2 regions of the Streptomyces sp. NPDC104106 genome follow, and region 2 is predicted to be linked to the other one. Evidence: riboswitches for the same ligand, from Rfam matches in the RefSeq annotation. Region 2 holds a riboswitch; the other holds the start of a gene.
The links. A riboswitch is a leader RNA that binds a small molecule or an ion and turns the genes downstream of it on or off. The one in region 2 is predicted to bind glycine.
Positions count from the first base shown of each region.

Region 1: another riboswitch for glycine. It lies ahead of gcvT (glycine cleavage system aminomethyltransferase GcvT); the one in region 2 lies ahead of gcvP (aminomethyl-transferring glycine dehydrogenase).

Region 1 covers NZ_JBVJMF010000008.1:323,044-338,444, forward strand. The annotation lists gene ACZ60X_RS21470 (ABC transporter substrate-binding protein) at 1-1,193, opposite strand, end outside; gene ACZ60X_RS21475 (ABC transporter permease) at 1,264-2,271, opposite strand; gene ACZ60X_RS21480 (enhanced serine sensitivity protein SseB C-terminal domain-containing protein) at 2,554-3,390, opposite strand; gene ACZ60X_RS21485 (enhanced serine sensitivity protein SseB) at 3,565-4,356, opposite strand; partial or broken gene ACZ60X_RS21490 (AAA family ATPase) at 4,423-5,099, opposite strand; glycine riboswitch at 5,262-5,359, shown strand; glycine riboswitch at 5,360-5,474, shown strand; gene gcvT (glycine cleavage system aminomethyltransferase GcvT) at 5,519-6,646, shown strand; gene gcvH (glycine cleavage system protein GcvH) at 6,764-7,153, shown strand; gene glyA (serine hydroxymethyltransferase) at 7,159-8,424, shown strand; gene ACZ60X_RS21510 (L-serine ammonia-lyase) at 8,494-9,861, shown strand; gene ACZ60X_RS21515 (hypothetical protein) at 10,059-11,678, shown strand; gene ACZ60X_RS21520 (hypothetical protein) at 11,824-12,090, opposite strand; gene ACZ60X_RS21525 (hypothetical protein) at 12,087-12,710, opposite strand; partial or broken gene ACZ60X_RS21530 (hypothetical protein) at 12,729-13,049, shown strand; gene ACZ60X_RS21535 (hypothetical protein) at 13,148-13,339, opposite strand; gene ACZ60X_RS21540 (hypothetical protein) at 13,405-13,554, shown strand; gene ACZ60X_RS21545 (glycoside hydrolase family 25 protein) at 13,657-14,211, shown strand; gene ACZ60X_RS21550 (NADPH-dependent F420 reductase) at 14,258-14,920, opposite strand; gene ACZ60X_RS21555 (FadR/GntR family transcriptional regulator) at 15,057-15,401, opposite strand, start outside.
Region 2 covers NZ_JBVJMF010000015.1:203,134-218,534, reverse strand. The annotation lists gene ftsR (transcriptional regulator FtsR) at 1-521, shown strand, start outside; gene ACZ60X_RS30965 (bifunctional nuclease family protein) at 605-1,078, shown strand; gene ACZ60X_RS30960 (MerR family transcriptional regulator) at 1,340-2,023, shown strand; partial or broken gene ACZ60X_RS30955 (DNA polymerase IV) at 2,091-3,586, shown strand; gene ACZ60X_RS30950 (PRC-barrel domain-containing protein) at 3,508-3,879, opposite strand; glycine riboswitch at 3,999-4,093, shown strand; glycine riboswitch at 4,094-4,206, shown strand; gene gcvP (aminomethyl-transferring glycine dehydrogenase) at 4,268-7,153, shown strand; gene ACZ60X_RS30940 (TOBE domain-containing protein) at 7,266-7,685, opposite strand; gene ACZ60X_RS30935 (ABC transporter ATP-binding protein) at 7,714-8,994, opposite strand; gene modB (molybdate ABC transporter permease subunit) at 8,991-9,851, opposite strand; gene modA (molybdate ABC transporter substrate-binding protein) at 9,848-10,687, opposite strand; gene ACZ60X_RS30920 (molybdopterin-dependent oxidoreductase) at 10,894-11,382, shown strand; gene ACZ60X_RS30915 (TOBE domain-containing protein) at 12,170-12,565, opposite strand; gene ACZ60X_RS30910 (DUF1707 SHOCT-like domain-containing protein) at 12,725-13,306, shown strand; gene ACZ60X_RS30905 (APC family permease) at 13,336-15,291, opposite strand.

The DNA of each region.
Region 1 (15,401 bases), on a different contig from region 2:
TTGTACGGGTCGTACTTCTGGCCCTCGGCGCCGGCGACCGACGGCGGGAGCATGTTGGTGCCGATGTCACCACCGGCGATCGGGCCGCCGCGCGCGGTCTGGATGGACACGTGGTCGGCGCCGTAGATCACGGCCTTGCGGCAGTGGACGTTGTCGAACGGCTTGACGCTCTGCGGGAAGACCCCGTAGCGGACGTAGCCGGAGACCGGGTTGTCCAGGTTGCCCTTGTCCTGCTTCAGCGCGGTCTGGCGGCCCTGCGGGGACAGACCGGTCTGGGTCATGTCCAGCTGGTAGTCGCCGTTGATCAGACGCTGGTCGAGGTCGTTGGCGTTGCTGAAGAACTTGATGCTGACCTTGTCCGGGTACGCCTTGCGGACCGGGTCCGAGGAGGCGTTCCACTTGTCGTTGCGCACCAGGACCAGCGACTTGCCGGGGTCGTACGACTGGAACTTGTACGGGCCCGAGGAGAACGGGTGCAGCGCGTACTTGGACTTGGTGTCCATGTCCTGCCGGACCGGGGACGCCGAGGGCAGCGCCAGCATGTCCGGGAAGTCCGCGTTGGGCTTGGGCAGGTGGAAGACGATCGTCTTCGCGTCCGGCGTCTCGATCGCCGACAGGCCCAGGTGGTCCTTGCTGGTGTCCTTGTACGGGCCCTTGTACTTGCCGTCCGGGTCCAGGACGTCCTTCAGGTACGTGGGACCGCCGGAGAGCACGTCCTGCGCCCACACGCGCTCGATGCCGTACTTGATGTCCTGGGAGGTGATGGCCTTGCCGTCCTCCCAGGTGATCCCGTCCCGCAGGGTGAACGTGTAGGTCTTGCCGTCGGCCGAGACCTTACCCGTGTCGGTGGCCAGGTCGGGGACGACCTTCGACCCGTCCTTGCCCGGCGCCGTGGCGTAGGTGACCAGCTGGCGGGCGTAGTAGCGGGAGAAGTTCCACATGAAGCCGTAGTAGCCACGCGTGGTGTCCCACGAGTCGGCGTCCTGGGCGGACGCGAACTTCAGCTCGCCGCCCTTCTTGGCCAGCGACGCCTGGGCGACCTTGTTGTTGGCGGCGTCGAAGCCGGCAGCGCCGTTCTTCGAGTCGCTGCCGCCGTTGCCACCGCCGCACGCCGCCGTGGTCAGCAGCCCGGCGACCACTGCGGCAGCGGCAAGGGCCTGCTTGCGCCGCCCTGAGGTGCGTTGGGTAGTCACGATCTCGGATCCTCCGGAATTGATGAGAGACCCCGTGGCTGAGCACACGGGACGCTAGGGGTGCGGCGGTTCAGCGGGAGGCCTTCGGGTCCAGCGCGTCGCGCACGCCGTCGCCGAAGAGGTTGAACGCCAGCACGGTGATGAAGATCGCCACGCCCGGGATCACCATGTACATGGGGTCCGAGTCGTAGTAGTCGATCGCGCTCGACAGCATCTGGCCCCACGAGGGGGTCGGCGGCTTGACGCCCACACCCAGGAAGCTGAGCGCCGCCTCGGTGAGGATGTTGGTGGGGATCATCATCGTCGTGTACACGATGATCGGTGCGACCAGGTTGGGCAGCAGTTCCTTGAAGAGGATGTAGAAGCGGCCCGCGCCCAGCGAGCGGGCGGCCTCGACGTACTCGCGCTCACGCAGCGAGAGCGTCTGGCCGCGCACCACGCGGCCGATGTAGGGCCAGCCGAAGAAGCCGATGACCAGGATCATCACGAACAGGCGCACGCCCGTGCCGGTCAGCCCCAGCATGCTGTTCGGCATGACGGAGACCAGGGCGATGATGAAGAGCAGCTGCGGGAAGGCCAGCAGACCGTCCATCACACGGCTGATGAGCGAGTCGACCCAGCCGCCGAAGAAGCCGGCCAGGATGCCGAGGATCGTGCCGAGGACGACGGCGACCAGGGCGGACAGGAAACCGACCAGCAGGGAGACCTGTGAACCGTAGATGATGCGCGCGAAGATGTCGCGGCCGTTGACCGGTTCGACACCGAGCAGGTGGTCGCCGCTGATGCCGCCCAGCGATCCCTTGGGCGTGCTGAACAGCGGGTCGATGAGGTTCTCGTGGTAGACGTCCGGGTCCTGCCCGACGAGGCTCGTGATCACCGGCGCGAGCAGCGCGACCAGGATGAGGAGCAGCACGACGACGCCGCCCGTCAGGGCGAGTTTGTCCCGCTTCAGGCGCTCCCAGGCGATCCGTCCCAGGGAACGGCCCTGAACGGCCTTCGCGTCGGCGGCGGCGACCGCCGCTTCCTCGGCCGCACCCGGGGCCGCTTCCGCGGCCGGCTCGTGCAATGGTGCCGTCATTAGGCTGGGACCCCTCTCAACCGGCGGTAGCCGGCCCGCACTTGCCGCTGGTAGCGGCATCAATCAGTCCGTCGTACACAGGGGCGAACCCCTTGAAGGGGGAGTCTTCAATGCCCGCGCGACAAGCCGCCAGCCTTGACGGCGAATGGATGCGCAACCGTGATGCAAGCAGGCGTTTCCTGGTATGCGGACAGTGAATTGCGGCGAGCGGACGGTAAGCGGGGACGAATCGGCCGAGTTGGTGGCCGAAAGCCGAGGTCGGCGGAGCCGGGGCCGGGCGGGTCAGTAGCCGCCGGGCACCGGCGGATAGCCGTAGCCGGCGGCCGGCGCCTGCGGCCGCGGGGGCGCCTGGAGCTGCGGCTGGGGCTGCGGGTTCGTCGGGGGGAGGGCCGCGTGGGCGTCGCGGTCGTAGAACGGGCGGGCGTTGCCCCGCATCCACATCACGACCGGGTCGTGGTCGTCGCTCATCGCGACGGTGGAGACCGGCAGGCCCTCGGGGACGGCGGCGACGGACTGCTGCATCATGGCGCGCACCGAGTCGACGGCGGCCGGGGAGGTGTCGTAGAGGTCGAGGCCGATGGCGAGGTACGGCGCGCCGAGCGCGGGCTGCACCCAGGCGCGGCGCAGGGAGCGCAGGGCGGGGGTGTGGTGGGCGTTCTGCGCGAGCAGGGCGTAGAACTGCGGGATCTCGATGCCCGGTTCGGTGAGCCGGAGGGGGCCGGCGGGCTGGCGGTCCAGGCCGGTGGCGATGCGCCGCAGATCGAGCCAGGGGATGCCGACGCCGCCGCCCGGGGCGTGCGGGTTGAGCCAGAGGCCGTAGTGGTCGGGGTAGAGGGTGCGGGCCACGTCGAGGCCGTCGACGACCTCGTACGAGCGGTTCCAGCCGCTGGCCGACAGCTCCTGCGCGGAGGTGACGCAGGGCGCGTACGGGAGGCCGTCGACCTCCATGGTCCCGTACTGCGCGTCCGGGGTGCCGGCCTGGCCGCGCCACAGGAGCATCCAGATCTGGCCGGAGGCGGGGGTGGCGAGGGCGCGCAGCAGGGCCTCGTAGGCGTCGTAGCGTCCGGGCGTGACCTGGCTCAGCGTGTGCTCGACGCTGCCGCTGTGGCTCGCGCTCACCTGTCGTGCCCTTCTCTTTTGCGTGCCCCGTGTGTGGGGACAGCTTATGCGCCCGGCGGGGCGCCGCCCTGGGCGCGTGCGCGGCTCAGTGGTGGGTTGTTCGCGCCCCTGCGGAGCAGCCGCGCATCGGACAGGGCCCCGCGCCCCTCGGGGCCGCTGCCGTCGGGCCGGCTCCTAGAGGCCGTATTGATAGAAGGGCCGCACGCTCGTCTTCATCCACTGGGCCACCGGGTCGTCCGTGACGTCCAGGAGGACCAGGCTGACCGGCCAGGCGACCGGGACGCGGCCCAGGGCGCGGCCGAGGGCGTCCATGGGGCGGGTGCGCAGGTCGCCCTCCCACTGGGAGAGTTCGACGCCGACGAACATGACCGGGTCGTCCGTCTCGACGGCGGCCAGGCAGCGGCGGGCGGTGAGGACCACGCCGGTCCCGGCGAACTCGGCGGACGCGGCGGAGAGGAAGTCGACCGGGTCGTCCTGCCAGTCGGGCTCGAAGAGGCGGACCCGGCCGCCGGTGTTCGGGCCGTCGAGGGGGGTGCGGCCGGCGCGGCACAGCTCGGCCACGGCGGCGGGCGGGAGCGGGATGCCGACCAGCGCGTCCGCGTTCACCGCGAGGCCGACCTGCGGGGGCAGGCCGCGCGCGAACTCGACGGCGGGGGCGATGGTGTACGCCATGTGGGGGCCGGCCGCCATGCGCAGCTGCTCCTCGGAGCTGAAGACGGGGACGTAGGCCTGGCCGTCGATCTCCAGCGTGGGCAGGTCGAGCGGGCCGCTGCCGGGGCCGCCGCCTTGGGGCAGCGGGATCCACAGGAAGCTGCGGCCCAGGACCTCGATGATCCGGCCGGCCGCGGCGGGTACGCCGAGGGAGGCCGCGAGCACCTCCTCCAGCTCGTTGCCGGGCCAGCCGCCGTGCGGGTGGGGGTGCGTCTGTGCCGGGAAGTCCGCGGGAATGTCCGCCGGGAAGTCCATCTGCCTACCGCCTGCTGGGAACCACTGCTGTGACCATGAAGGCTAGCGGGTGCCTGCGACAACCCCTCACCCTGTGAACACGATCCGGCGCAGGGCGTCCGCCGCGGGCCGGTCCAGCAGGGTTGCCGACGCCGGCGGGCAGCTCGCCCCGCTCCACCACGGCGAGCAGGCGGGCGGTCGTACGGCGGTGCCGGGCGAAGGCGTAGCGGGAGACACCCCGGCCGCGCTCGCGCTGGCCCGCGCGGGCGGCGGCGTAGGTGACGTCGAGCAGCAGCAGGTGCAGGGTGCCGCCACGGCGGCGGGCCTCGCGGGCGAGCAGGCCGCGCGCCCAGCTCCGGGTGCCGCAGGCGTGCACGACGACCCCCTCTCCGGTGCGCAGGGCGCGGCGCAGCCCGGCGATGGGGGTTCCCCCGCGCGAGCGCAGCCGAGCGTGGGGGAGGGCGAGGCGGACCAGGGGGGCGGTAGAGCGCGTAGGGCAGGAAGCGGGCATGCGCGCCTCCCAGCGGTCGCGGGTGTCCTGGGAGTCGACGCGGCGGCCGGGGACCGCGCGGTCCGTCAAGGTGGACTTTGCCGCTGCCGGGCAGGCCCGTGACCACCACCAGGCCGCCGGGGCCGAAGAGCAGGGCGTGCGGGCCGCGGCCCGCCCGGTCGCGCAGGTCGCGGACGACCGGGGCCGGCGCGGGACGCTGCCTCGGCACCGCGATGCCGGTGGTGGCGGTGGCGTACACCGGGGTCCTGTTCACCGTGATCGCCCTCCCCTGTCGACTCGGTAACAGTCATTCCCGTTACGAGTAAAGAGAAGGTAATGGACGGTGTCGGCGGCGGGGTCCGCTCCCTGCCACAGGTCGGTTACAAAAGCCCGCTCGCCGTGCAATGATGTGGCCGCCAACTGCATACCGGCCGCTTGAATCCGCGCGGGAGAGTTCCCAGCAGCCTTCGCTGGGACGCCGAAGGAGCAAGTCCCTCCCTTGAATCTCTCAGGCACCGTTACCGCGCGGGCGAGGCACATCTGAAAAGCGGGCCGCTCCCGGACAGCGGCTCCACCCAAGGTGCAAGCCGTGATCGTCCTCGTGGCGGTCCCGGCGAACCTCTCAGGTTCCGATGACAGATGGGGAGGAACGTTCCTCGCCCCATCCCTGTTGCCCTGGGAGACGACCGACCGATGAGCAGTACCGAACCCACCGAGCTGCGCCGTACCGCGCTGGACGCGCTGCATCGCTCGCTCGGTGCGACGATGACCGACTTCGCCGGCTGGGACATGCCCCTGCGCTACGGCTCCGAGCGCGACGAGCATGTCGCGGTGCGCACGAACGCCGGTCTGTTCGACCTCTCCCACATGGGCGAGATCACCGTGACCGGCGCCGAGGCGGCCGCCTTCCTGAACCACGCCCTGGTCGGCGACATCGCCTCCGTCGGCGTCGGCCGCGCCCGCTACACGATGATCTGCCGGGCCGACGGCGGCATCCTGGACGACCTGATCGTCTACCGGCTCGCCGAGACCGAGTACATGGTGGTCGCCAACGCCTCCAACGCCCAGGTGGTGCTGGACGCCCTCACCGAGCGCGCGGCCGGCTTCGACGCCGAGGTCCGCGACGACCGGGACGCCTACGCGTTGATCGCCGTCCAGGGCCCTCAGTCCCCCGGCATCCTGAAGTCCCTCACCGACGCCGACCTCGACGGCCTGAAGTACTACGCCGGCCTGCCCGGCACCGTCGCCGGCGTCCCGGCCCTGATCGCCCGCACCGGCTACACCGGCGAGGACGGCTTCGAGCTGTTCGTGAAGCCGGAGCACGCGGTGGAGCTGTGGCAGGCGCTGACCGAGGCCGGCGAGGGCGTCGGCCTGGTGCCGTGCGGGCTGTCCTGCCGGGACACCCTGCGCCTGGAGGCGGGCATGCCGCTGTACGGGCACGAGCTGACCACCTCGCTGACCCCGTTCGACGCCGGACTCGGCCGCGTGGTCAAGTTCGACAAGGAGGGCGACTTCGTCGGGCGCGAGGCGCTCGCCCAGGCCGCCGCGCGCGCGGAGCAGAACCCGCCGCGGGTCCTCGTCGGGCTGGTCGCCGAGGGCCGCCGCGTCCCGCGCGCCGGGTACGCCGTCGTGGCCGGCGGCGCGGTGATCGGCGAGGTCACCTCCGGCGCCCCCTCCCCCACCCTGGGCAAGCCGATCGCCATGGCCTACGTCGACGCGGCGCACGCGGCACCCGGTACCGAGGGCGTCGGCGTGGACATCCGCGGCAGCCACGAGCCGTACCGGGTCGTGGCGCTGCCGTTCTACAAGCGCCAGAGGTAAAAGACTGGGCGCGAGGCGTCCACGCGACGTGACGCTGCGCACATTTCCGCTGCTCAGCAGCGAATCCAGCCCTCCCCCCTTCATCAGCACTCCCGCGCGTACAGGAGAATTCAGGCCATGAGCAACCCCCAGCAGCTGCGCTACAGCAAGGAGCACGAGTGGCTGTCGGCCGCCGACGCGGACGGCGTCTCGACGGTCGGCATCACGGAACACGCGGCCAACGCGCTCGGCGATGTCGTCTTCGTCCAGCTCCCCGAGGTCGGCTCCACGGTGACCGCGGGCGAGACCTGCGGCGAACTGGAGTCGACCAAGTCGGTCTCCGACCTGTACTCGCCGGTCAGCGGTGAGGTCACCGAGGCCAACCAGGACGTCGTCGACGACCCGTCGCTGGTGAACTCCGCCCCCTTCGAGGGCGGCTGGCTGTTCAAGGTCCGCGTCGCGGAGGAGCCGGCCGACCTGCTCACCGCCGACGAGTACACCGCCGAGACCAGCGGCGAGGAGTCGTAATCCGCATGACCGTCCTGAACACGTCCCTGCACGAGCTGGACCCGGAGATCGCCGCCGCGGTCGACGCCGAGCTGAGCCGCCAGCAGTCCACGCTGGAGATGATCGCCTCCGAGAACTTCGCGCCGCTCGCGGTGATGGAGGCGCAGGGCTCGGTGCTGACCAACAAGTACGCCGAGGGCTACCCCGGCCGGCGCTACTACGGCGGCTGCGAGCACGTCGACGTCGCCGAGCAGATCGCCATCGACCGGGTCAAGGAGCTGTTCGGCGCCGAGTACGCCAACGTCCAGCCGCACTCCGGCGCCTCCGCCAACCAGGCGGCCCTGTTCGCGCTCGCCCAGCCCGGTGACACCATCCTCGGTCTGGACCTGGCGCACGGCGGCCACCTGACCCACGGCATGCGCCTGAACTTCTCCGGCAAGCAGTTCGACGTGGTCGCCTACCACGTCGACCCGGAGACCGGTCTGGTCGACATGGCGGAGCTGGAGAAGCTCGCCAGGGAGCACCGCCCGAAGGTGATCATCGCCGGCTGGTCGGCGTACCCGCGGCAGCTGGACTTCGCCGAGTTCCGCCGGATCGCCGACGAGGTCGAGGCGTACCTGTGGGTCGACATGGCCCACTTCGCCGGCCTGGTCGCGGCCGGGCTGCACCCGAACCCGGTCGAGTACGCGGACGTGGTCACCTCCACGACCCACAAGACCCTCGGCGGCCCGCGCGGCGGCATCATCCTCGCCAGGAAGGACTTCGCGAAGAAGCTGAACTCCTCCGTCTTCCCGGGCTTCCAGGGCGGCCCCCTGGAGCACGTGATCGCGGCGAAGGCGGTCTCCTTCAAGGTGGCCGCGGGCGAGGAGTTCAAGGAGCGCCAGCGCCGTACGGTGGAGGGTGCCCGCATCCTCGCCGAGCGCCTGACGGCGGCGGACGTGCGTCAGGCCGGGGTGGACGTGCTGTCCGGCGGTACGGACGTGCACCTGGTCCTGGTCGATCTGCGCGCCTCGGAACTGGACGGCCGGCAGGCCGAGGACCGGCTCCACGAGGTCGGCATCACGGTCAACCGCAACGCCGTCCCGAACGACCCGCGTCCTCCGATGGTCACCTCGGGCCTGCGCATCGGCACCCCCGCCCTCGCCACCCGCGGCTTCACGGCCGAGGACTTCGCCGAGGTCGCGGACGTGATCGCCGAGGCACTGAAGCCGTCGTACGACGCGCAGGCCCTCAAGGCGCGCGTGGAGGCGCTCGCCGACAAGCACCCGCTGTACCCGGGTCTGAACAAGTAAGTCCCCCGGTGGGGCACCCTGGGAAAGGGTGCCCCACCACCCCCTTTCCTGCTGTCTTGAGGAGTGACCGTGGCCATCTCGGTCTTCGACCTGTTCTCGATCGGCATCGGCCCGTCCAGCTCCCACACGGTCGGTCCGATGCGGGCGGCGCGCATGTTCGCCCGCCGGCTGCGCAACGAGGGCCTGCTCGGCCCGGTGGCGTCCCTGCGCTGCGAGCTGTACGGCTCCCTCGGCGCGACCGGCCACGGCCACGGCACCCCGAAGGCGGTGCTGCTCGGCCTGGAGGGCGCCTCGCCGCGCACGGTGGACGTCGAGACGGCCGACGACCGGGTGGCCGCGATCAAGGCGGCGGGACGGCTGAAGCTGCTGGGCGAGCACGAGATCCCGTTCTCCTTCGACGACGACCTCGTCCTGCACCGCCGCAAGGCCCTGCCCTACCACGCCAACGGCATGACGATCCGGGCGTACGACGCCGAGGGCGCCGAGCTGCTGACGAAGACGTACTACTCGGTCGGCGGCGGCTTCGTCGTGGACGAGGACGCGGTGGGCGCGGACCGCATCGTGCTCGACGACACGGTCCTGAAGCACCCCTTCCGCACCGGCGACGAGCTGCTGCGCCTGACGAACGAGACGGGCCTGTCGATCTCCTCGCTGATGCTGGAGAACGAGCGGGCCTGGCGCACGGAGGAGGAGATCCGGGCGGGCCTGCTGGAGATCTGGCGCGTGATGCGCGAGTGCGTCCAGCGCGGTATGAGCCGGGAGGGCATCCTGCCCGGCGGTCTGAAGGTCCGCCGCCGCGCGGCCGTCTCCGCCCGCCAGCTGCGCGCCGAGGGCGACCCGCTGGCGCACGCGATGGAGTGGATCACGCTCTACGCGATGGCGGTGAACGAGGAGAACGCGGCCGGCGGACGCGTGGTGACCGCCCCGACGAACGGCGCGGCGGGCATCATCCCCGCAGTCCTGCACTACTACATCAACTTCGTGCCCGGCGCCGACGAGGACGGCGTGGTCCGCTTCCTGCTGGCAGCCGGCGCGATCGGCATGCTGTTCAAGGAGAACGCCTCCATCTCCGGCGCCGAGGTCGGCTGCCAGGGCGAGGTCGGCTCGGCCTGCTCGATGGCCGCGGGCGCGCTGGCGGAGGTGCTCGGCGGCAGCCCCGAGCAGGTCGAGAACGCGGCCGAGATCGGCATGGAGCACAACCTGGGCCTGACCTGCGACCCGGTCGGCGGCCTGGTCCAGATCCCGTGCATCGAGCGCAACGGCATGGCCGCGGTGAAGGCGGTCACGGCCGCCAAGATGGCGATGCGCGGCGACGGCTCCCACAAGGTGTCCCTGGACAAGGTCATCAAGACCATGAAGGACACCGGCGCCGACATGTCCGTCAAGTACAAGGAGACGGCCCGGGGCGGCCTTGCGGTGAACATCATCGAGTGCTGAGGTGAACCCCGTGACGGGTGGGGTGCCGGCGGGCGCGGTGGTGACGGGCGGGGCGGCGCGTGTGCGCGTGCCGGTGGGCGCGGACGCGGAGCGGTGGGTCACCCGGGCCGGCTGCCGCCGTGTCCTGTTCGTCGTGCACAACGTGACCTCGGCGACGGCTGCTGGACGTCCTCCCGCTGCTCTCCGGCGACCTGCGCGTGCAGATGGTCGCCGCCTGCACCGGCTCCTCCCCGTTCCTGGCCGGAGTGCCCGGGCTGCTGGCCCGCGCGGGCCTGCCGGTCCTGCCCTGGGAGCAGGCAAGACAGACGCCCTTCGACCTTGCCGTGTCGGCCAGCTACGGCGGCGAACTGGCCGCCGTCCAGGGCAAGTTGGCCGTTCTGTCACACGGCGTCGGCTACAATAAGAGGCTGGCAACACCGGACAACACCGGACAACACCGGACAACACCGGTCTTCGGCCCGGCGCCCGACTGGCTCCTCCACGACGGACGGCCCCTCGCCGACGCCACCGTCCTCTCCCACCCCGAGCAACTGGAGCGGCTGCGCTCGGCCTGTCCGCAGGCGGCGCCCACGGCAGCGCTCGCCGGTGATCCGTGCTACGACCGCATCCTCGCCGCCCTCCCCCAACGCGCCCGCTACCGCCGGGCGTTGGGCGTGGGCCCCGGCCAGCGGCTGATCGTCGTCAGCTCCACCTGGGCCTCCCGCTCCCTCTTCGGCGGCACCGCGGAGCCGGCGGCGGACGATCTGCTGCCCTGGCTGCTGTCCCGTCTGACGGCGGAGCTGCCCGCCGACGAGTACCGGACCGTCGCGGTCCTGCACCCGAACATCTGGTACGGCCACGGCCCCGGACAGGTCCGGGCCTGGCTGGACGGCGCCCGGCGGGCCGGCCTCGACACGATCGACCCCCTCGACGGCTGGCGCCAGGCCCTGATCGCCGCCGACTGCGTCCTCGGGGACCACTCCAGCGTCACCTACTACGCGGCGTCCATCGGCGTCCCCGTCCTGCTCGGGGCCTTTGCCCAGCAGGACCTCGACCCGCTCTCCCCCGTCGCCGCCCTCGGCCGTACGGCGCCCCGGCTGGATCGCCGGGGCGGGCTGCGCGCCCAGATCGAGCGCGCTGTCGCGGCCCACGATCCCGGCCGGTACAAGGAGCTGGCGGAGCAGACCAGTTCCGCGCCGGGCGAGTCGGCCGCCCTCCTGCGCCGTCTGTTCTACGGCCTCATGGACCTGCCCGAGCCGGACGGGCACCCCGCGCTGCTCGACCCGCTGCCGCTGCCGCCGTACCTGCCCGCCCGGCGCACCGCCCCGGTCCGCGTGTTCGCCGGCGCTCCCGGCACGGACCCGCCGGAGGTCGCCGTCGTCCGGCACGCCGTGGCCGGGGCCGGAGCCGACCCGTCGGACCTCCCGGCGTGGGTCGACTCGGCGCACACGCCGGTGGACGAGGAGACGCGGGAGACCGCCGGCTGGACCTTGCCGACGTCGTCGTGCGGTACGCGGCCGGGGACGACCCACGGCTCGGGCCGCCGGCCGCCTGGACGGCGGAGACGCTTCAGCGTCACCCGCGGGCTGGCCGCCTATGTGGACGGGCCGGACCGCTGTGTGGTGCGCACCCGCGAGGGGGACCTCGTGCGGCTGTCCGCCGCCGCGGACCCCGACGGGCGGGCCGACCTGTGCGATCCCGCCGCCTACGCCTCCGCGCTGCACGCCTGGCTCGCGGGCGGCCGGGACCTGGCCGCGGCGGTGCCCGTGCTCACCGTGCGCACCGGCGCCGCGGCGCACCGCGTCACCGTCGAACCGCTTTCCGCGGGCCATCGCTGAACGGCTCCCGGGCACCGCGGGGGAGCCGGTCCGGGACCACGTGAGCCGAGCCGAGCGGCGTCGGGCCGCCCGCCCCGGACCCGTGCCGAGCCGCTCACCGGCCGGCCGGTGAGCGCCAGGCCGGGAGCCAGACCGGAATCAGGGGTCAGTCGGCCGGCTCGGCCAGGCGGGCCCGCACGCGGGCGAGGCCGAGCCGGTCCCCGTTCGCCTCGTACTGGGCGGCGGCGGTGCGCAGGTCCGCCACCTCCTGCGCCCGGCGGCCCGCCAGGCGGTGGCAGCGGGCCCGCGCCTCGACGGCGTCGGCCAGTTGCAGCCCCGCGCCCGCCGCTGACATCACCGTGACCGCCTCGTCCAGGCACACGCGCGCCTGCTCCGCGTCCCCGGCCGCCAGGTGCGCGTCTCCCAGGCTCATGTAGACGCGGCCCGCGTTGTAGCCGTCGCCGCCGCCCGGCAGCCGGCGGAACCGGGCGAGGCGCCGGCGAGGTCGGCGAACAGCACCCCCTCGGGAAACCGCGCCCGCAGTTCGTTCGCGCAGTGCACGGCGGCGGCGGTCTTGCCGATGCCGCCGGGCCCGGTGAGGACGGCGACGGCGGGCGCGCCCGGTGGGCGGTCCTCCTCGTCCAGCAGGTCCGTGAGCCAGGCGAGCACCTCGGTGCGGTCGGTGAAGGCCGCCGTCACCGGCGGCAGCATCTGCGGACGCGAGGCGCCGTGTGCCACGGCGGGCACGGTGCGCGGTGACAGCCAGGCGGCCTCCCGGACCCATTCCGTCGCCTCGCGGGCGAACTCCGGCGATCTGCGGGCGAGTTCGAGCAACTGCCGGGCAGCCGCCGTCTGCTCGGACTCGGTGACGGGGAGGGTCGGCCCGCCCGGACCGGCTGTCGCCGCCCCCGGGTCCTGCCCGCAGCGGCCCCGGCTCAGCAGGTCGTACAGCCGCTCGGAGATGCGCCGGCCCGCCTCGCCGCCCGCTCCGGAGAGGGCACCGGAGGCGACCGTGCCGACGGCCGACAACGCCACACCCATCAACGGTTCCATCACGGAAATCCCCCCAGCGTGAGCAAGCGCTGGCGGGTCAGTCACAGCAACCCGCTCGGCGACGACAACAACTGCGAGGACGCGAAGACCCCGGCCGAGCTGTACAGCAAGAACCGCAACCAGGACTTCGGCAGCTGCCTCGACAACATCGCGGCCTGGAACCAGCTCCACCCCGACCACCCGCCGAACACCTTCAAGATCGAGATGAAGGCGGGGTTCAACAACGACGCCGGGCTCGGTCCGGACGCGTTCGACACCCTGATCGACCAGAAGCTGGGCGGCAGCGTCTACAAGCCGTCCGACCTGCTGGGCTCGCGGTACTCGACGCTGGACTCGGCCGCGAAGGCGAACGCCTGGCCGAGCCGGGACGCCCTCAAGGGCAAGTTCCTCTTCGAGGTGATCCCCGGCACCGTGGAGATGAAGAACCCCTTCGACCACTACTGGACGGACCAGGAGTACGGCGACCACCTGCGCGACCTGTACGCGGCCGGGAACATCTCGCGGGCCGAGGCCTTCCCCACGGTGCTGGGCGCGGCGAACGGCGACCCCCGGGCGAGCCGCTGGACCTCCGACACCTCGATCAGGCCCTGGTTCGTGTTCTTCGACGGCGACGCGGCGACGTATGTCAACAATGGCTACGACACGTCGTTCTACGCCGCGAACCACTACCTCCTGATCACCGGACGCCGCCGGCGTGTCCCCCGCGATCTCCTCGACCAGCCCCACGGACGCCGAAGTGGCGGCCCGGCTGGCGCTGTTGGCCCGGGACCACGCGAGCATCATCACCTCGGACTGGTCGGCGAAGTCGGCGTCGGTACTCAGTTCGGTGGTCGACGGGGGGTGACGTTTCCCCCGCGCGGGGCGGATCGGGCGTGCCATCGTGGGGCATCACTCAACCAGCAAGGCCAACTCCTTATCCCCCACCGGCACGTCGAGGAGTCCCCACATGCTCCATGGCATCGATGTCAGCGCGTACCAGTCGTCCTCGTACGACACGAGCGGCCTCTCCTTCGCCTTCATCAAGGCGACGGAGGGCCGCACGTACGCCAACCCCCACGCCTCCGCCCAGGCCAAGACCGCCCGCGACGCCGGACTGGTCGTCGGCTTCTACCACTTCCTGTGGCCCGGCGACCTCACCGCCCAGGCCGAGTACTTCGTGACCGCGGCCCCCTCCCGGGAGGGCGACGTCCTCGCCGTCGACTGGGAGACCACGGGCGACGGCACCCGGGCGAGCAACGCCGAGAAGGACACGTTCATCCGCAAGGTGAAGCAGCTCCGGCCGCACCACCGGGTCGTGCTCTACACGAACAGGGACTTCTGGTTGAACGTCGACACGACGTCCTACGCGGGCGACGGCCTCTGGATCGCCGACTACGTCACGGCGGGCCGGCCCCGCATCAAGGCGAAGTGGCTCTTCCACCAGTACACCAGCGAACCCCACGACAAGGACGTGGCGAACTTCGCCGGCCTGGCGGACCTGAGGAGCTGGGCCGCGGGCTGAGGGCCGGGCGCCGGAGCGCCGGCCCCGGCGCCGGCCCCCGTCCGGGTCAGCCCCGGAAGGCCGCCGGGCGTTCCGGGGAGGCTTCCGCGAGGGCCTTCTCGACCGCCTCGGCCCCGGCCCGCAGGCCGTAGACCGGGGTGTCCGGCTGCTGGCGCCAGGAGTCGTCGATGCCGCCCGCGTCGACCGTGTCGAAGCCGAGTTCGTCGATCAGGGCGCGGACCTTCGCCTTGGCCGCCGCGTCGTCGCCGGCCACCGGCAGGGCCATGCGGTCGGGGGCGCCCTGGGGGCGGTGGCGGTCGAGGATGTCCTGGGCGTAGGTGCCGTTGAACGCCTTGACCACGGGGTGGCCGAGGTGCTGCTCCGTCCAGCGGCTCTCGGTCAGTCCCTCGTCCTCGATGGCGGCGATACGGCCGTCGCGCTGTTGCGGGTAGTAGTTGCCGGTGTCGATCACCGCCACGTCCCGCGCCGCGCCGTCCAGCAGGCCGGAGGGAAGGCTCGGGACCGCCTTCAGCGGGACCGTGACGACCACGATCTCGGCGCCCTTGGCCGCCTCCTCGGCCCGTACCGCGCTCGCGCCGGTCTCCTCGGCCAGTTCCCTGAGCGTCTCCGGGCCGCGGGAGTTGGCCACGGAGACGTCATGGCCGAGCGCGGTCAGACGCCGGGTGAGGTTGCCGCCGATGTTGCCCGCGCCGATGATGCCGATCTTCATGCCAGGCCTTCCGGGTCGTTTCATGCATGCGCATACTTCGGATACCCCCGACAACCCCTTCGGCGCCGCCCCTATTCCATGGCCTTCACACGGGAGTACCGGGTGGCGACGGGGCGGCCTCCACGGCCGGCCCCGGCTACTGCCGCTCCCGCAACAGCCCCAGCGTCTCCTGCAGCTCGCCCAGCAGCACCGCCGCCGCGCGCTCCGCGTCGCCCTCCGCGATGGCCTCGACGAGGGCCGCGTGGGTGGCGTCGTGGGTGTTGGGGTCGTCCTCGCGCAGCCGGGTGAGGTCCAGGAGGGTGCCGAGGCCCTCGCGCAGGACGGGGGCGAACTCGGTGAACAGGTCGGCCAGCACCGGGTTGTGGGCGGCGGCGACCACGGCCGTGTGCAGGGCGATGTCGGCCTCCACGAACCCGGCGTCGTCGCCGGCGGACGCCGCCCGTCGGCCCTCCAGCGCGGCGCGCAGCGCGGTGACGTCCTC
Region 2 (15,401 bases):
ACGTGCTGAGGATGCAGCGGGACCACTATCTGCCGCTCAAGGTGATCCGCGAGCATCTGGACGCCATGGAGCGAGGTGAGGCCGTCCAGCTGCCCCTCGTCGGGCGTCAGCGCACTGGTGAGGAGCGTCCGGAGCCGGCGCCGGTGCCCACGGTCGCCCGGGTGGGGCGGGCCGAGCTGCTGGCGGCGGCGGACATCGACGAGGGCGAGCTGAAGGAGTGGGAGTCGTACGGGCTCCTCGCTCCGCTGGCGGACGGGGCCTACGACGCGGAGTCGGTCACCGTGGCCGCTCTGGTGGCCGAACTGGGCCGGTTCGGGATCGAGCCGCGTCACCTTCGGGTGATGAAGGCGGCCGCCGACCGCGAGGCCGGGCTCGTCGACCAGGTGGTGGCCCCGCTCAAGCGCCACCGCAACCCCCAGACCAGGGCACTCGCCGAGGCCCGTACCAAGGAGCTGGCGGTGCTCACGGTGAAGCTGCACGCGGCCCTGGTGAAGAGCGCGCTCGGCGTACGGCTGCCCTGACAGCGGGCCGCCGGCCCGCCGGATCGGGCACCTGTTCCCGGCCCGACTACCCAAACGTCCCGGGCACGGCCTAGGGTTGCTGTGTGAACGAGCTCGATGTCGTAGGTGTCCGGGTCGAAATGCCCTCCAACCAACCGATCGTGCTCCTGCGCGAAGTGGGGGGCGACCGTTACCTCCCCATCTGGATCGGGCCGGGGGAGGCGACGGCGATCGCCTTCGCCCAGCAGGGCATGGCCCCCGCCCGACCGCTGACGCACGACCTGTTCAAGGACGTGCTGGAGGCCGTCGGCCAGGAGCTGACCGAAGTACGCATCACCGACCTGCGGGAGGGCGTCTTCTATGCGGAGCTGGTCTTCGCCAGCGGCGTCGAGGTCAGCGCCCGTCCCTCCGATGCCATAGCGCTGGCGCTGCGCACCGGGACGCCGATCTACGGCAGTGACACGGTGCTGGACGACGCCGGTATCGCCATCCCGGACGAGCAGGAGGACGAGGTGGAGAAGTTCCGCGAGTTCCTCGACCAGATCTCGCCCGAGGACTTCGGCACCAGCAACCAGTGAGCCGAGGGGCAGCTGACCGCGCGCAGCCGGTGGACACCGGCTGCCAGGGCTCCTGCGGGCGGCGTGTGCGGGCCTGTGCCACCGGCGATCGAGAGCGTCCTGCGGCTCCCCACGAGGGCATTCGGCTAGCCTTTCCCCGCGGTGGGACACGGGAAACCACTCCTAGGGTGATTATCACTCGGCGTGCCGAGTGTGGCGATCGTTGACGCACCCCTGGTGACTGCCTACCGTCGAGAAGGCAGGTCAAGGACGGAGGTCGGCGTGAGAACCAGCGGCGACGGTACGGCTGGGGGTGCCCCCGGACGCGGGTTCGGGGAGAGCGGTCCGTACCCTCCCCCGAGTTCACAGCTGCGCTCGAACGGGGGGTACCCCCAGGCGAGCGGCGCGGTCGACCACGCTCCGCGGCGGCCGACGGTGGTACCGGACGGCGGAGGGGCGGCGTCCATGACGTCCGAACAGATCGGCTATCGCGGGCCCACGGCGTGCGCGGCCGCGGGCATCACCTACCGGCAGCTCGACTACTGGGCGCGCACCGGTCTGGTCGAGCCGAGCGTGCGGCCCGCCTACGGGTCGGGCACCCAGCGGCTGTACAGCTTCCGGGACGTGGTCGTCCTGAAGATCGTGAAGCGGTTCCTGGACACCGGGGTGTCGCTGCAGAACATCCGCACGGCCGTCCAGCACCTGAGGGAACGCGGTTTCCGCGACCTGGAGCGGATGACCCTCATGAGCGACGGCGCCACGGTGTACGAGTGCACCTCCCCGGACGAGGTCCACGCCCTGCTCCAGGGCGGTCAGGGCATCTTCGGGATCGCCGTCGGCGTGGTGTGGCGGGATGTGGAAAGCGCGCTCTCCCAGCTGCACGGTGAGCGCATCGACACCGGCGAGACCCTCGTCGGGCACAACCCCGCGGACGAGCTGGCCCGCCGCCGCAACCGGGCGGTCTGACCGCCGTATCCCGCGCCCGGTGTCCCGCGCCACGGCATTGTCAGTGCCGTGGTGCAGCATCGGTGGTGTGAGACACGCGCCGACCATCCTGCATCTCGACATGGATGCCTTCTACGCCTCGGTGGAGCAGGCAGCCAAGCCGAGCCTGCGCGGGAAGGCGGTCGTGGTGGGCGGGCTCGGTCCGCGCGGTGTGGTGGCCACCGCGTCATACGAGGCACGGGTCTTCGGGGTGCACTCGGCGATGCCCATGGCCCAGGCCCGCCGGCTGGCGCCCAACGCCGCGTATCTGGTCCCGCGCTTCGGGGTGTACCGGTCGATCAGCGAGCAGGTGATGGCTCTGCTGCGGGAGCTGTCGCCGCTGGTGGAGCCGCTGAGCCTGGACGAGGCGTTCGTGGACCTGGACGCCGGTGGGACGGCCTGGGACGAGGAGTCGGCCCGGCTGGCCGGGGCCAGGCTGCGCTCGGACATCCGGGCGGTCACCGGGCTCACCGGGTCGGTGGGGCTCGCGGCGTCCAAGATGCTCGCGAAGATCGCCTCCGAGCAGGCCAAGCCCGACGGGCTGGTGCTCATCGAGCCGGGGACCGAGCGGGCGCTGCTGGGGCCGATGCCCGTGCGGACGCTGCCCGGCGTGGGCCCCGCGACCGGCGATCATCTGCGCAGAGCCGGGATCACCACGGTCGAGGAGCTGGCCGAGGCGGGCGAGGACGAGCTGATACGGCTGCTCGGCAAGGCGCACGGGCACGCGCTGTACGCCATGGCGCTGGCCCATGACGACCGTCCCGTGGTGGCCGAGCGCGAGGCGAAGTCGGTGTCGGTCGAGGACACCTACGACGTGGACATCCACGACCGGCCGCGGATCGGACTGGAGGTGCAGCGGCTCGCCGACCGGTGCGTGCGGCGCCTGCGCGATGCCCGGCTGTCCGGGCGGACCATCGTGCTCAAGGTGCGCAGGTACGACTTCTCGACGCTGACCCGCTCCGAGACGCTCAGGGGGCCCACGGACGACCCGGCGGTCGTCCGGGAGGCCGCGGCGCGGCTGCTGGACTCCGTGGACACCACGGGCGGGGTACGGCTGCTCGGTGTGGGCGTGTCCGGCCTCGCCGACTACACACAGGAGGACCTGTTCGCACAGGCCATGCCCGTCCCCGCGGCTTCGGCTGACGAGCCGCAGGGCGCGGTCGTCCCGGCTGTCGAGCGGCGCCCCGAGCCCCCTGAACGGCAGTGGCGGGCCGGGCAGGACGTGCGGCACGCCGAGTACGGGCCCGGGTGGGTGCAGGGCAGCGGCCTGGGGAGGGTGACGGTGCGGTTCGAGACGCCGCAGTCCCCTCCGGGCAGGGTGCGGACGTTCCTGGTGGGCGACCCCGCGCTGGAGCCGTCGGATCCGTTGCCGTTGGTGCCGGATCCCGCTCGCCCGCCCGCCGGACCCGGCCGGCCGGGCGGGGCACCGCACGGCCATCCCGCCGATGTGTGAGGGGGGACCCTGCTCAGCTCTCCTCCGTGCCCGCCAGCTTGCCGAAGTCGTGGTCCGGGAGGGACGGCGGCGGGGCGGTGTCGAGGCCGTAGTGGTGGTAGAGCTGGAGTTCCTGCTCGGGGGAGAGGTGGCGGCCCACGCCGAAGTCGGGGGCGTCCTTGATGAGGGCGCGGTCGAAGGGGACGTGGAGGGTGCCCTCGACGAGTTCGCTCGGCTCCAGCGGCACGAAGGCGTCGCGGGAGAACAGGCCGGTGCGTATGGCCGCCCACTCGGGTACGCCGGTCGCGTCGTCCAGGTACACCTCGTCGACGGTGCCGATCTTGGTGCCGTTGCGGTCGAACGCCTTGCGGCCGATCAGGTTGCGCGGATCGATGTCGGTCTGCACGGTCGCTCTCCCTCCACGTGGTCGCAACTCATTCGTAAGCACTACAAAAGAGCACATTCACGGAGGCGGCCACTCGAGGGCTCAGGCGTTGACCTCGCTGGTAACCTGATGTCGGCTGCTGAACCCGCGCGGGAGAGTCCTCCGACCACCTCGGAGGCGCCGAAGGAGCAAATCCTCCCCGGAATCTCTCAGGCTCACGTACCGCACGGGCGAGGTCACTCTGGAAAGCAGGGCGGGTGTCGACGGCTTCCGCTCTCACCGACGGTGAAAGCCGGGTCCCTCGGGCGCCCGGTGAAGCTCTCAGGTCGAGATGACAGAGGGGGAGGCCGTCGGGGTACCCGCGCCGTGGTGCCCCTCGAAGGTCGCGTCAGACCAGGAGGCCTCCGCAATGACCGCCCACCGCATCCCGCTCTCCGACCTCGAAGCGGGCGTTCCCTTCGAGCAGCGCCACATCGGGCCCGACCACGAGGCGCGGGCCAAGATGCTCGCGCAGGTCGGATACGGCTCCCTGGACGAGCTGACCGCCGCCGCGGTCCCCGACGTGATCAAGAACGCCGACTCCCTGGACCTGCCGGGCGCCCGCACCGAGGCGGAGGTGCTCGCGGAGCTGCGCGCCCTGGCCGACCGCAACCAGGTGCTCGGTTCCATGATCGGTCTGGGGTACTACGGGACGTTCACGCCCCCGGTCATCCTGCGCAACGTCATGGAGAACCCCGCCTGGTACACGGCGTACACGCCGTACCAGCCGGAGATCTCCCAGGGGCGCCTGGAGGCGCTGCTGAACTTCCAGACCATGGTCGCCGACCTGACCGGACTGCCCACCTCCGGTGCCTCCCTCCTCGACGAGGGCACCGCGGCCGCCGAGGCCATGGCGCTGTCGCGGCGCATGGGCAGGAACAAGAAGGGCCTGTTCCTGGTCGACGCGGACGCCCTGCCGCAGACCATCGCCGTCATCGAGACCCGCGCCGAGCCGACCGGTGTCGAGGTCGTCGTCGCCGACCTCAGCGCGGGCATCCCGGCCGACATCGCCGCCCGCGAGATCAACGGCGTGCTGATCCAGTACCCGGGCGCCTCCGGTGCCGTACGCGACATCAAGCCGGTCATCGACCAGGCACACGGACTCGGCGCCCTCGTCACCGTCGCCGCCGACCTGCTCGCGCTCACCCTGCTCACCTCGCCCGGCGAGCTGGGCGCGGACATCGCCGTCGGCACCACCCAGCGTTTCGGCGTGCCGATGGGCTTCGGCGGCCCGCACGCCGGCTACATGGCCGTGCACGAGAAGTTCGCGCGCAGCCTGCCCGGCCGGCTCGTGGGCGTCTCCGTCGACGCCGACGGCCACAAGGCCTACCGGCTCGCGCTGCAGACCCGTGAGCAGCACATCCGCCGTGAGAAGGCCACCAGCAACATCTGCACCGCGCAGGTGCTGCTCGCCGTGATGGCCGGCATGTACGCCGTCTACCACGGCCCGGAGGGACTCAGGACCATCGCGCGCCGGACGCACCGGTACGCCGCGGTCCTCGCCGAGGGGCTGAGGGCCGGCGGTGTCGAGGTCGTCCACGGCGCCTTCTTCGACACCGTCACCGCGCGCGTGCCCGGCAAGGCCGCCGAGGTCGTCGCGGCCGCCCGCGACAACGGCGTGAACCTGCGCCTGGTCGACGCCGACCACGTCTCCGCGGCCTGCGACGAGACGACCGACCGGGCGCGGCTCGGTGCCGTCCTCGCCGCCTTCGGCGTCGCCGGTGACATCGAGGCGCTGGACACGGCCGCCGCGGACGCCCTCCCCGAGGCGCTGCTGCGCACCGACGCCTACCTGACCCACGCGGTCTTCCACCAGCACCGCTCCGAGACCGCCATGCTGCGCTACCTGCGCCGGCTCTCCGACCGCGACTACGCGCTCGACCGCGGCATGATCCCGCTGGGCTCCTGCACCATGAAGCTCAACGCGACCACCGAGATGGAGCCGGTCACCTGGCCCGAGTTCGGCGGGCTGCACCCCTTCGCCCCGGCCGAGCAGGCGCAGGGCTACCTCACGCTCATCCGCGAGCTGGAGGAGCGGCTCGCCGAGGTCACGGGCTACGACAAGGTCTCCCTCCAGCCCAACGCCGGTTCGCAGGGAGAGCTGGCCGGTCTGCTCGCCGTACGCGGCTACCACCGTGCCAACGGCGACGACCAGCGCACCGTCTGCCTGATCCCGTCCTCCGCGCACGGCACCAACGCGGCCAGCGCCGTGATGGCCGGCATGAAGGTCGTCGTCGTCAAGACCGCCGAGGACGGTGAGATCGACGTCGCGGACCTGCGCGCCAAGATCGAGCAGTACCGCGACGAGCTGGCGGTGCTGATGATCACCTACCCGTCGACACACGGTGTCTTCGAGGAGCACGTCGCCGACATCTGCGCCCAGGTGCACGAGGCGGGCGGCCAGGTGTACGTGGACGGCGCCAACCTCAACGCCCTGGTCGGCCTCGCCAAGCCGGGCCACTTCGGCGGTGACGTCTCGCACCTGAACCTGCACAAGACCTTCTGCATCCCGCACGGCGGCGGCGGTCCCGGCGTCGGCCCGGTGGCCGTACGGTCGCACCTGGCGCCGTACCTGCCGAACCACCCGCTGCAGCCCGCGGCGGGGCCGGAGACCGGCGTGGGTCCCATCTCGGCGGCTCCCTGGGGTTCCGCGGGCATCCTGCCCATCTCCTGGGCGTACGTCCGGCTGATGGGCGGCGAGGGCCTCAAGCGGGCCACGCAGGTGGCCGTGCTGTCCGCGAACTACATCGCCAAGCGCCTGGAGCCGCACTACCCGGTGCTCTACACCGGTCCCGGCGGCCTCGTCGCGCACGAGTGCATCATCGACCTGCGCCCGCTGACCAAGGCCACCGGCGTGAGCGTGGACGACGTGGCCAAGCGGCTGATCGACTACGGTTTCCACGCGCCGACCATGTCCTTCCCGGTGGCCGGCACGCTGATGATCGAGCCGACCGAGTCCGAGGACCTCACCGAGCTGGACCGGTTCTGCGACGCGATGATCGCCATCCGCGCGGAGATCGACAAGGTCGGCGCCGGTGAGTGGCCGGCCGAGGACAACCCGCTCCGGGGCGCCCCGCACACCGCCGCCGCGCTCGGCGGTGAGTGGGCGCACGCCTACAGCCGCGAGGAGGCCGTCTTCCCGGCCGGTGTCTCGGCCGCGGACAAGTACTGGCCGCCGGTGCGCCGGATCGACCAGGCCTTCGGCGACCGCAACCTGGTGTGTTCCTGCCCGCCGCTGGACGCGTACGAGGACTGAGCCGCCACGAGAGCCGGGTCTCGTCCACGAGGACCGAAGGAGCGGTGATCTCAGGGCCCCGTCCGCATCCCCGGGCGGGGCCCTGCCATGTCTCCGGCGGATCGCCGGTTCGCTAGGCGGTCGCCAGTGACACCTCCGTCGCCTTGATGAGCGCGACCACGTCCGAGCCCACGAAGAGGCCGAGGTCCTCGACCGCGTCCTTGGTGATCGCCGCCGTCAGTTCGCCGCCGTCGACGGCGATCCTCACGGTGGCCATGACGGCACCGGGCGTGAGGCCGACGACGGCGCCGGGGAGCCGGTTGCGGATCGACAGGCCCTTGACGGAGCCGGTGGCCAGGGAGACCTCGGTCGACTTCACCAGGGCGCGCACGACGGAGCCGGGGGCGAGGCCGAGGTCCCGCGCGGCCTCCAGGGTGATGGCGGCCATGAGGTCCTGGCCGCTGTCCAACCGGAGCCGGACGGTGGCCATGGCCTCGCCGGTGCTCACCTCGGTGACGGTGCCGGGCAGCTGGTTGCGGATGCTCAGGGTCATGGGCACCCACCGTAGGGCGCCCACTCGGTCAGGCCGGGTACGCGTGGGTCTGTGCCGCTTTGACCGTCGCCCAGACGGCCGCGCCGGGGTGCAGATCGAGGTCGGCCGCGGCGACCGTGGTGAGGTCGGCCGCCAGCGGGAGGTCGCCGACGAGGTCGGCGCGGATCTGGTCGCCGTGCGTCTGCAGGCCCTCGACCTCGCAGCGCCACAGGTTCCGGGCGCTCGCGCCGGTCGGGCGGTCCCGGAACAGGGTGACCGCGGAGGGCGGGAACGCCACGAAGACCGGCCCGGACAGCTCCTCGGTGGTCGTGAGCGAGGGCCCGGCGTCGAGCCGTACGGTGTGCCCGTCGGCCCGGCCGCGGTAGAGGTTGAGGCCGACGAGCTGGGCGATGTAGTCCGTGCGCGGGTGGCGGGCGATGTCGGCGGGGGTGCCCTCCTGGACGACCCGGCCGTCCTCGATGACGACGAGCCGGTCCGCGAGCACCATGGCGTCCAGCGGGTCGTGGGTGACCAGGACGGCGACCGCCTCGAACTGAGCGAGATGGCGGCGGAGCTGGGCCCGGACCTCCAGGCGGGTGCGGGCGTCCAGGGCGGCCAGCGGCTCGTCCAGGAGCAGCAGCCGGGGACGGGTGGCGAGCGCGCGGGCGAGGGCCACCCGCTGGGCCTGGCCGCCGGACAGCCGGCGGGGTTTGGCGTGGGCGTGGCCGGCGAGTCCCATGCGCTCCAGCCAGGCCGCCGCCTGGGTACGGGCCTCGGCCTTGGAGACGCCGTGGCAGCGCGGGCCGAACGCGACGTTGTCGAGGGCGGACAGGTGGGGGAAGAGCAGGTAGTCCTGGAAGACGACACCGACGGGGCGGGATTCCGGGGGGGTGCGCTCCAGCGAGGTGCCGTCGAGCCGGAGGTGGCCACCGGTGAGGGGCAGGAGACCGGCGAGGGCGCGGAGGGCGGTGGTCTTGCCGGCGCCGTTGGGGCCGAGCAGGGCGATGACGTCCCCGGGGGCGGCGGTGAGGGTGACGTCCAGGCGGAACGCGGTGCGGTCGACGAGGAGGTGGGCGTCGAGGCCGTCCTGAGAGTGCGGGTGGGCGGTGGGGCGCCGGCCTTCGCCCGGCTGGCGGCACCCGGCCGCACCACCCGTGCGGGTTTCGTCGCCGGGCGTGGGTGGCCCCTGCGGGGATGCGGCACCGTCGGCGGCCGCGGGTTCCCCCGGCGGGTGCGAAGGGCGGGAGCCGTCCGTGGGCGCCGGCGTGGGGGTGTGCGGGGCGCGGCCGGGGGTGGTGGCGTCCGGGGTGGTGGGACGGGGGTTTGTCATGAGGGTGTCATCCAGCGGTCGCGCAGGCCGGCCAGCACCGCGATCGACACCGCGAGCAGGACCAGGCTCAGGGAGATGGCCGCGTCGGGGTCGTTCTGGAGCGCGAGGTAGACCGCGAGGGGCATGGTCTGGGTGCGGCCGGGGAAGTTGCCCGCGAAGGTGATCGTCGCGCCGAACTCGCCGAGCGCGCGGGCCCAGGCGAGGACCGCGCCGGCGGCGATGCCGGGGGCGATCAGCGGCAAAGTGACCCGGCGGAACGCGGTGAAGCGCGACGCGCCGAGCGTGGTGGCCGCCTCCTCGAAGCGCGGGTCGGCCGCGCGCAGGGTGCCCTCGACGCTGATGACCAGGAACGGCATCGCGACGAACGCCTCCGCGAGCACGACGCCGGTGGTGGTGAACGGCAGCGTGATGCCGAACCAGGCGTCCAGCCACTGGCCGATGACGCCGTTGCGGCCGAGGGCCAGCAGCAGGGCGACACCGCCCACCACCGGTGGAAGGACGAGCGGGAGCGTCACCAGGGCGCGGACGAACCCCCGGCCCGGGAACTCCGTACGGGCCAGCAGCCAGGCCAGCGGCACGCCCAGGACGAGGCTCACGGCCGTCGCGGCGGTGGCGCTGACCAGGGACAGCTGGAGCGCCTGCCAGACGCCCGTGCTGGACAGCTGGCCCGGCAGCGTGCGCCAGGGCGCGCGGACGAGCAGCGCGAGCAGCGGCAGCAGCAGGAACGCCAGCGCCACCACACCCGGCAGCAGCAGCGGCAACGGCACCCCGCGCCGGCCCCCCGTGCCGGCGCGGCGACGCCGCGGCCGGCCCGTGCGGGGGCCGGTCGCGACGCCGGGCTGGAGAGGCGAGGTCATGGCTTGAGGAACCCGGCCTCGCCCAGCACCTTCTGGCCTTCGGTGGAGCGCACGAGGGCGATGAACGCCTTGGCCGCCTCGGCGTTCGGCGCGTTCTTCAGCAGGGCGATCGGGTAGTCGTTGATCGCCTCGGACGACTCGGGGAACTCCACGCCCTGCACCTCGCCACCGGCGGCGTGCACATCGGTCTGGTAGACGACCGCCGCGTCCGCCTCCTTCAGCTCCACCTTGTTGAGGGCGCTCTTGACGTCCTGTTCGTAGGAGACCGGCGTGAGCTTCAGATGGCCGGCGTCCAGGGCCTTCTGCGCGGCGGCGCCGCACGGCACCGTCCTGTCGCACAGCACGACCTTCAGGCCGGACCGGGTGAGGTCCTTCAGCGAGGCCACCTTGTGCGGGTTGCCCGGCAGGGTGGCGATCTCCAGCTGGTTGCGGACGAAGGTGGCGGGAGTGCCGGCCGCGTCCTTCCCGTCCGTCACGATCTTCATGGTCTTGGGGCTGGCTGCGGCGAAGACGTCCGCCGGGGCGCCGCTGGTGATGCTCGCGGCGAGGCTGTCGCTGCCGCCGAAGTTGAAGCTGACCTTGGTGCCCGGATGCTGCTGCTCGAACTCCTTGCCCAGGGCCGTGAAGCTCTCCTTGAGGGAAGCGGCGGCGAACACGGTCACGTCACCGGACAGCTTCGTCGAGGACGACGACCCGGATCCGGCCGAGGTGTCCTTGGACGTGGCCGAGCCGGAGGAGCCGGACGACGAGGAGCAGGCGCTGAGGGCCAGCAGGGCGGCGGCTCCCGCACCGGCCACCTGCAGCATCGGCCGGGTCCGGCGCACGGAACGGGTCATCACGGATGTACTCCTCGCGTTCTGCGGAACAAGTGTCGCGCCCTGCCACGGCCGGGGAACCGGCCGTGCGGCGATGATACTGCCGCATCTGCCAGGCGTAAGTCTGCTGTCTCATCGCATGAGCTGCGCAGTTCTGACGCGTGGCTCGCATGTGCGTTTGTACGGCGTGTCCCGGCGGGTACCGTCCAGCGGGGAGGTGGTCGCAGATGACGCTCGCGCAACTCGCCCTGACCGGCGACCTGGCCCGGCCCGCCCGGCTGACCGTCCCGGAGCTGCAGCGCTGGCCGCAGCACCGGGTGGCCGTCAGCTTCGAGTGCGCGACCAGCGGCATCCAGCGCCACCGCTTCACCGGACCGCGCCTGTACGACGTCCTCGCCGACGCCGGCCCCGGCTTCGACCCCGCCCGCCGCAAGGACCGGCTCCGCTTCCTCATCGCGGTCAGCGGTACCGACGGCCACCACGCGGTGCTGTCCTGGGCCGAGATCGACCCCGACTTCGCCGACGCGCCCGTCCTGCTGGGCGTGAGCATCGACGGCACCCCGCTCGACACGGCCGGGCCCCAGCTGGTGCTGCCGCAGGACCGGTGCGGCGCCCGGCACATCAGCGGGATCACCGCGATCCGGGTGGACGGCGGCTACCGCTGTGACCGCGCGGCTGCCGCCGCACCCGGTCACGCAGCAGCGGCACCTCGGTGAACCGCACGCCCGGCCGGGTCGACCGGGTTGTCCCCGGCACTGCGCCGGGTTCAGCACCGTGCCCGCGTCGGCCGGCGCCGGCCGCGGAACCAGCGCGCGTCGAAGGCGACCGGGCGCGGGGTGCCGCCGAAGTGCCCGTCAGCGCGGGAGGCCGCGTGCAGTTCCTTCGGCAGCAGACGCCCGCCCGGGTGAGGTGCGGCCCTCCCGCCACGAGCCGGTAGCCGGTGAGCCCGGCACGCAGGGTGCCCCGGCCCGCGACGACGGTGCCCGTCGAGGCGGAGGCGCCGCGTTCGCCCGCCGCGATCTGCTGGTGCACGATGGTGGTGCCGTTGCCGACCGGGCCCAGCCACCGGCCAGTTCGAAGGCGACGTCGGGCAGCAGGGCGGCCCTCGCGCCGGCGGTGTGGCCGTCGGGCGGACCGGCCGCGATCACCGCCGACCGGCCGGCCTCGGGGACGCCTGCGACCGGCTCCCCCTGGGCGCGGCGCACGACCGACACGCACGGGGCGAGGCCGCAGCTCGCGATGCGCCCGTCCTCCTCGTGACCGCCCGGGGTGCCGCGGCGTCCTTCACCCGCATCTCTCGGGCAGGTCCAAGAGCGCGCACAGGGCGCGGCCGGTGCCTCGGCGAAACCCGCCCGCCGCCGTGTCCTTGCCGTGGACGACCGGGGCGCCCGCTGCCTGGCGTCCTTGAGGTCGAGGACGGCGGGCGGCCGTACTCACCTCGGTCCGCCGGCAGCCCTTCTCGGCCGCCGCCTCACCCGCACGTCAACTCCTGCGGCGGCCGGATCAGACCCGGTCGACGTGCACGTTGGTGGACTTCACGCGCGCGGTGGCCTCCATGCCGACCTCCAGGCCCAGTTCCTCGACGGCTTCCCGGGTGAGCAGGGACACCAGGCGGTGCGGGCCCGCCTGGATCTCCACCTGGGCGGCGACGTCGCCGAGCTTGATCGCCGTGACGATGCCGGGGAAGGCGTTGCGGACCGAGGTGGAGGAGGCGTCCTCCTCGCCGCCGGCCGTCCTGGCCAGCTCGACCGAGAACGCGGCGAGGTCACGGCCGTCGATGAGCCGCCGTCCGGCCTCGTCGCGATGGGTGGCCATCCGACCCGCGTCGGCCCAGCGGCGGGCGGTGTCCGGGCTCACGCCGAGCAGCCGCGCCGCCTGGCCGATCGTGTAGGACTGCATGCCGGTCACGATAGGGCCATCCTGCGGGAACCGTGGACGTGGGGTTGGCCGTTGGGTATAACGCGATATAGCGTTAGTTCGCGACGACGGTCCCCGCGGGGACGACGACGGCTCCCTGCGGGGACCTGCTGAGAACGGGGTGAGGGAATGGCGGCCGACATGGTGGCCACGGACGAACGTTCCGGGCTGCGTGCCTCGCACGCGGACCGGGACCGGGTGGTGGAGGTGCTGGCGGCCGCCGCGGGTGACGGCCGGCTCACCGCCGAGGAGCTGGACGAGCGGGTGACGGCCGCGCTGTCCGCGCGTACGCATGGGCAGTTGGCGGCGCTCACCGCCGACCTGCCCGCCGGGCCCGGTGCGGCACCGGCACCGGTGGCGGCCAAGGACGTCGCCCGGATCGAGCAGCGGTACGCCTCGACGTCCCGCGAGGGCCGCTGGGACGTGCCGCGCCGGCTGGAGATCGACTCCGCCTGGGGCGACGTGACCCTGGACTTCTCCGACGCCGTCCTCACGCACGACACGCTCGCCATCGACCTGGACATGTGCGGCGGCACCCTGCGCCTGATCACCCGGCCGGACATGCTCGTGGACGCCGACTCCCTGGTGCTCGGGCACAGCCGGACCAGGGTCCGCCCGCCCCGTGATCCAGCGGCTCCGGGCGCGTTCCGGGTGGAGATACGGGGGCGGATCAGCATGGGCAAGCTGGAGGCGCGGCAGCCCCGGCGGTGGTTCGGGCGGTAGGGCGCGCCGCGCCCCACCCGGACCGGGCCTCAGCCCGTGTGCACGCGCGGCCGGCGCTGCCGGTTCGGTTCCGCCTCGCGCAGGACCTCACGGGTGACCGGGGCGACCTCGCCCTGCCCGAAGAGGAAGAAGCGCAGGAAGTTGGCGAACGGATTGCCCTCGGTCCACTCGAAGTAGATGTGCGGTGTGCAGCCCGTCATGTCGCGGACGTTGAGGAGCAGCGCGGCCAGGGCGTTCGGGATGGACGCCGACTCCAGGGTGAGCACCCGGTAGCGGCCGTGCAGCACCTCGCCCCGCACGGTCAGGCCCGCCTCGAACTCGGAGGGGTCGGTGACCGTGACCTCGACGAAGACGAAGTCCTCCTGCTCGGGCATGTCGTTGTCGGCGCGGATCTGCTCGATCTTGTCGCGGTATTCGGCCTTGTCGCGATGGCCGGGCTCGTTGGCGATGAACCGTATCTTCCGGCTGGCCATGTCCCGGATGAATCGTTCCGCCATCGGATCGAACGTCACACTGGTCACGCGCAGTTCGAAGGCGCGGGCGAGCCGGGACAGCAGCGAGACCAGGATGATGCCGACGATGAAGCAGGCACCGATCTTCACACCGTCCGGGCGCTCGATGACGTTCACGACCGTGGTGTAGAGGAACACCGCCGAGATCACGCCGAAGCCGATGGTCCACTTGCGCTGCCCGGCCTTGCGCGCCGCGATGGTCACCGCGATCGCCGCGGAGGTGATGAGCACCAGCACGCCGGTGGCGTAGGCGCCGCCCTGCTTGTCGACGTTGGCGTCGAAGATCCAGGTCACCAGGAACGCGACGAGGGTGAAGACGATGACCATGGGGCGCACGGCGCGGGCCCAGTGCGGGGCCATGCCGTAGCGGGGCAGGTAGCGCGGCATGAGGTTGAGCAGGCCGGCCATCGCGGAGGCGCCGGCGAACCACAGGATGGCGATGGTCGAGATGTCGTAGACCGTGCCGAAGGCGCCACCCAGGTACTGGTGCGCGAGGTAGGCGAGGGCACGTCCGTTGGCCGGGCCGCCGGTCTTGAAGTCGTTCTCCGGGATGAGCAGTGTGGTGATGAAGCTGGACGTGATCAGGAACGCGCTCATGATGATCGCGGCCGTGGTGAGCAGCTTCTTGGTGTCCCGGATCCGCCCGGTCGGCTTCTCCTCGGTGTCGTCCGGGTCGCCCTGGACGTGCGGCATGACGGCGACGCCGGTCTCGAAGCCGGACAGGCCGAGGGCGAGTTTGGGGAACACGATCAGCGCCAGGCCGATCATGACGAAGATGTTGCCGTGCTGCACGGTCAGCGCGTTGGACCAGTCGGTGATCACATGGCCCGCGGTGAGCACGTGGTAGAGACCGACGATCACGACGACGACGTTGAGCGCGAGGTAGACGCCGACCAGCGCCGTCGCGACACCGATCGCCTCCAGGAAGCCCTTGAGGAACACCGCGCCGAGCAGCGCCACCAGGATCAGGGTGATCAGCATTTGCCGGCCGTGCAGGACGTTCGTCAGATGCGGGTTCTCCACCAGGTGGGTGGAGGCGTCGGCGGCCGAGAGCGTGATGGTGATCAGGAAGTCGGTGGCGGCGAAGCCCAGCAGCGTGAGGACGAAGAGCTTGCCCTGCCAGAAGGACAGCAGCCGCTCCAGCATGGCGATCGAACCCTCGCCGTGCGGGCTCTCCTCGGCGACGCGGCGGTACACCGGAAGCGCGCCGGCCAGGGTGACGATGACGAGCACGATGGTCGCGATCGGCCCCAGCAGGCCGGCCGCGAGCGCCGCGATGCCCGGCTGGTAGCCCAGGGTGGAGAAGTAGTCCACACCGGTCAGGCACATCACCCGCCACCAGCGCTGCCCCTGGTGCGGGGGCTCGGGTTCGGCGTGGGGGCCCGTGTGACCGCCCGGCTTGCCCATGTCGGACAGCCCCTCCAGCATCCAGGCGCGCAAACGACTGGAAGGAGGGTGTTCGGTCGTGGCCATCGGCGTGCTCCTGTATGCGGCTCAGCTCTTTCCGGCCATCACGCGGACGGCCGCACCAGCGTATGCGGAGAGTGATGTCTGGGCCCATGGATCTCGGCGCGGTGGGCGTC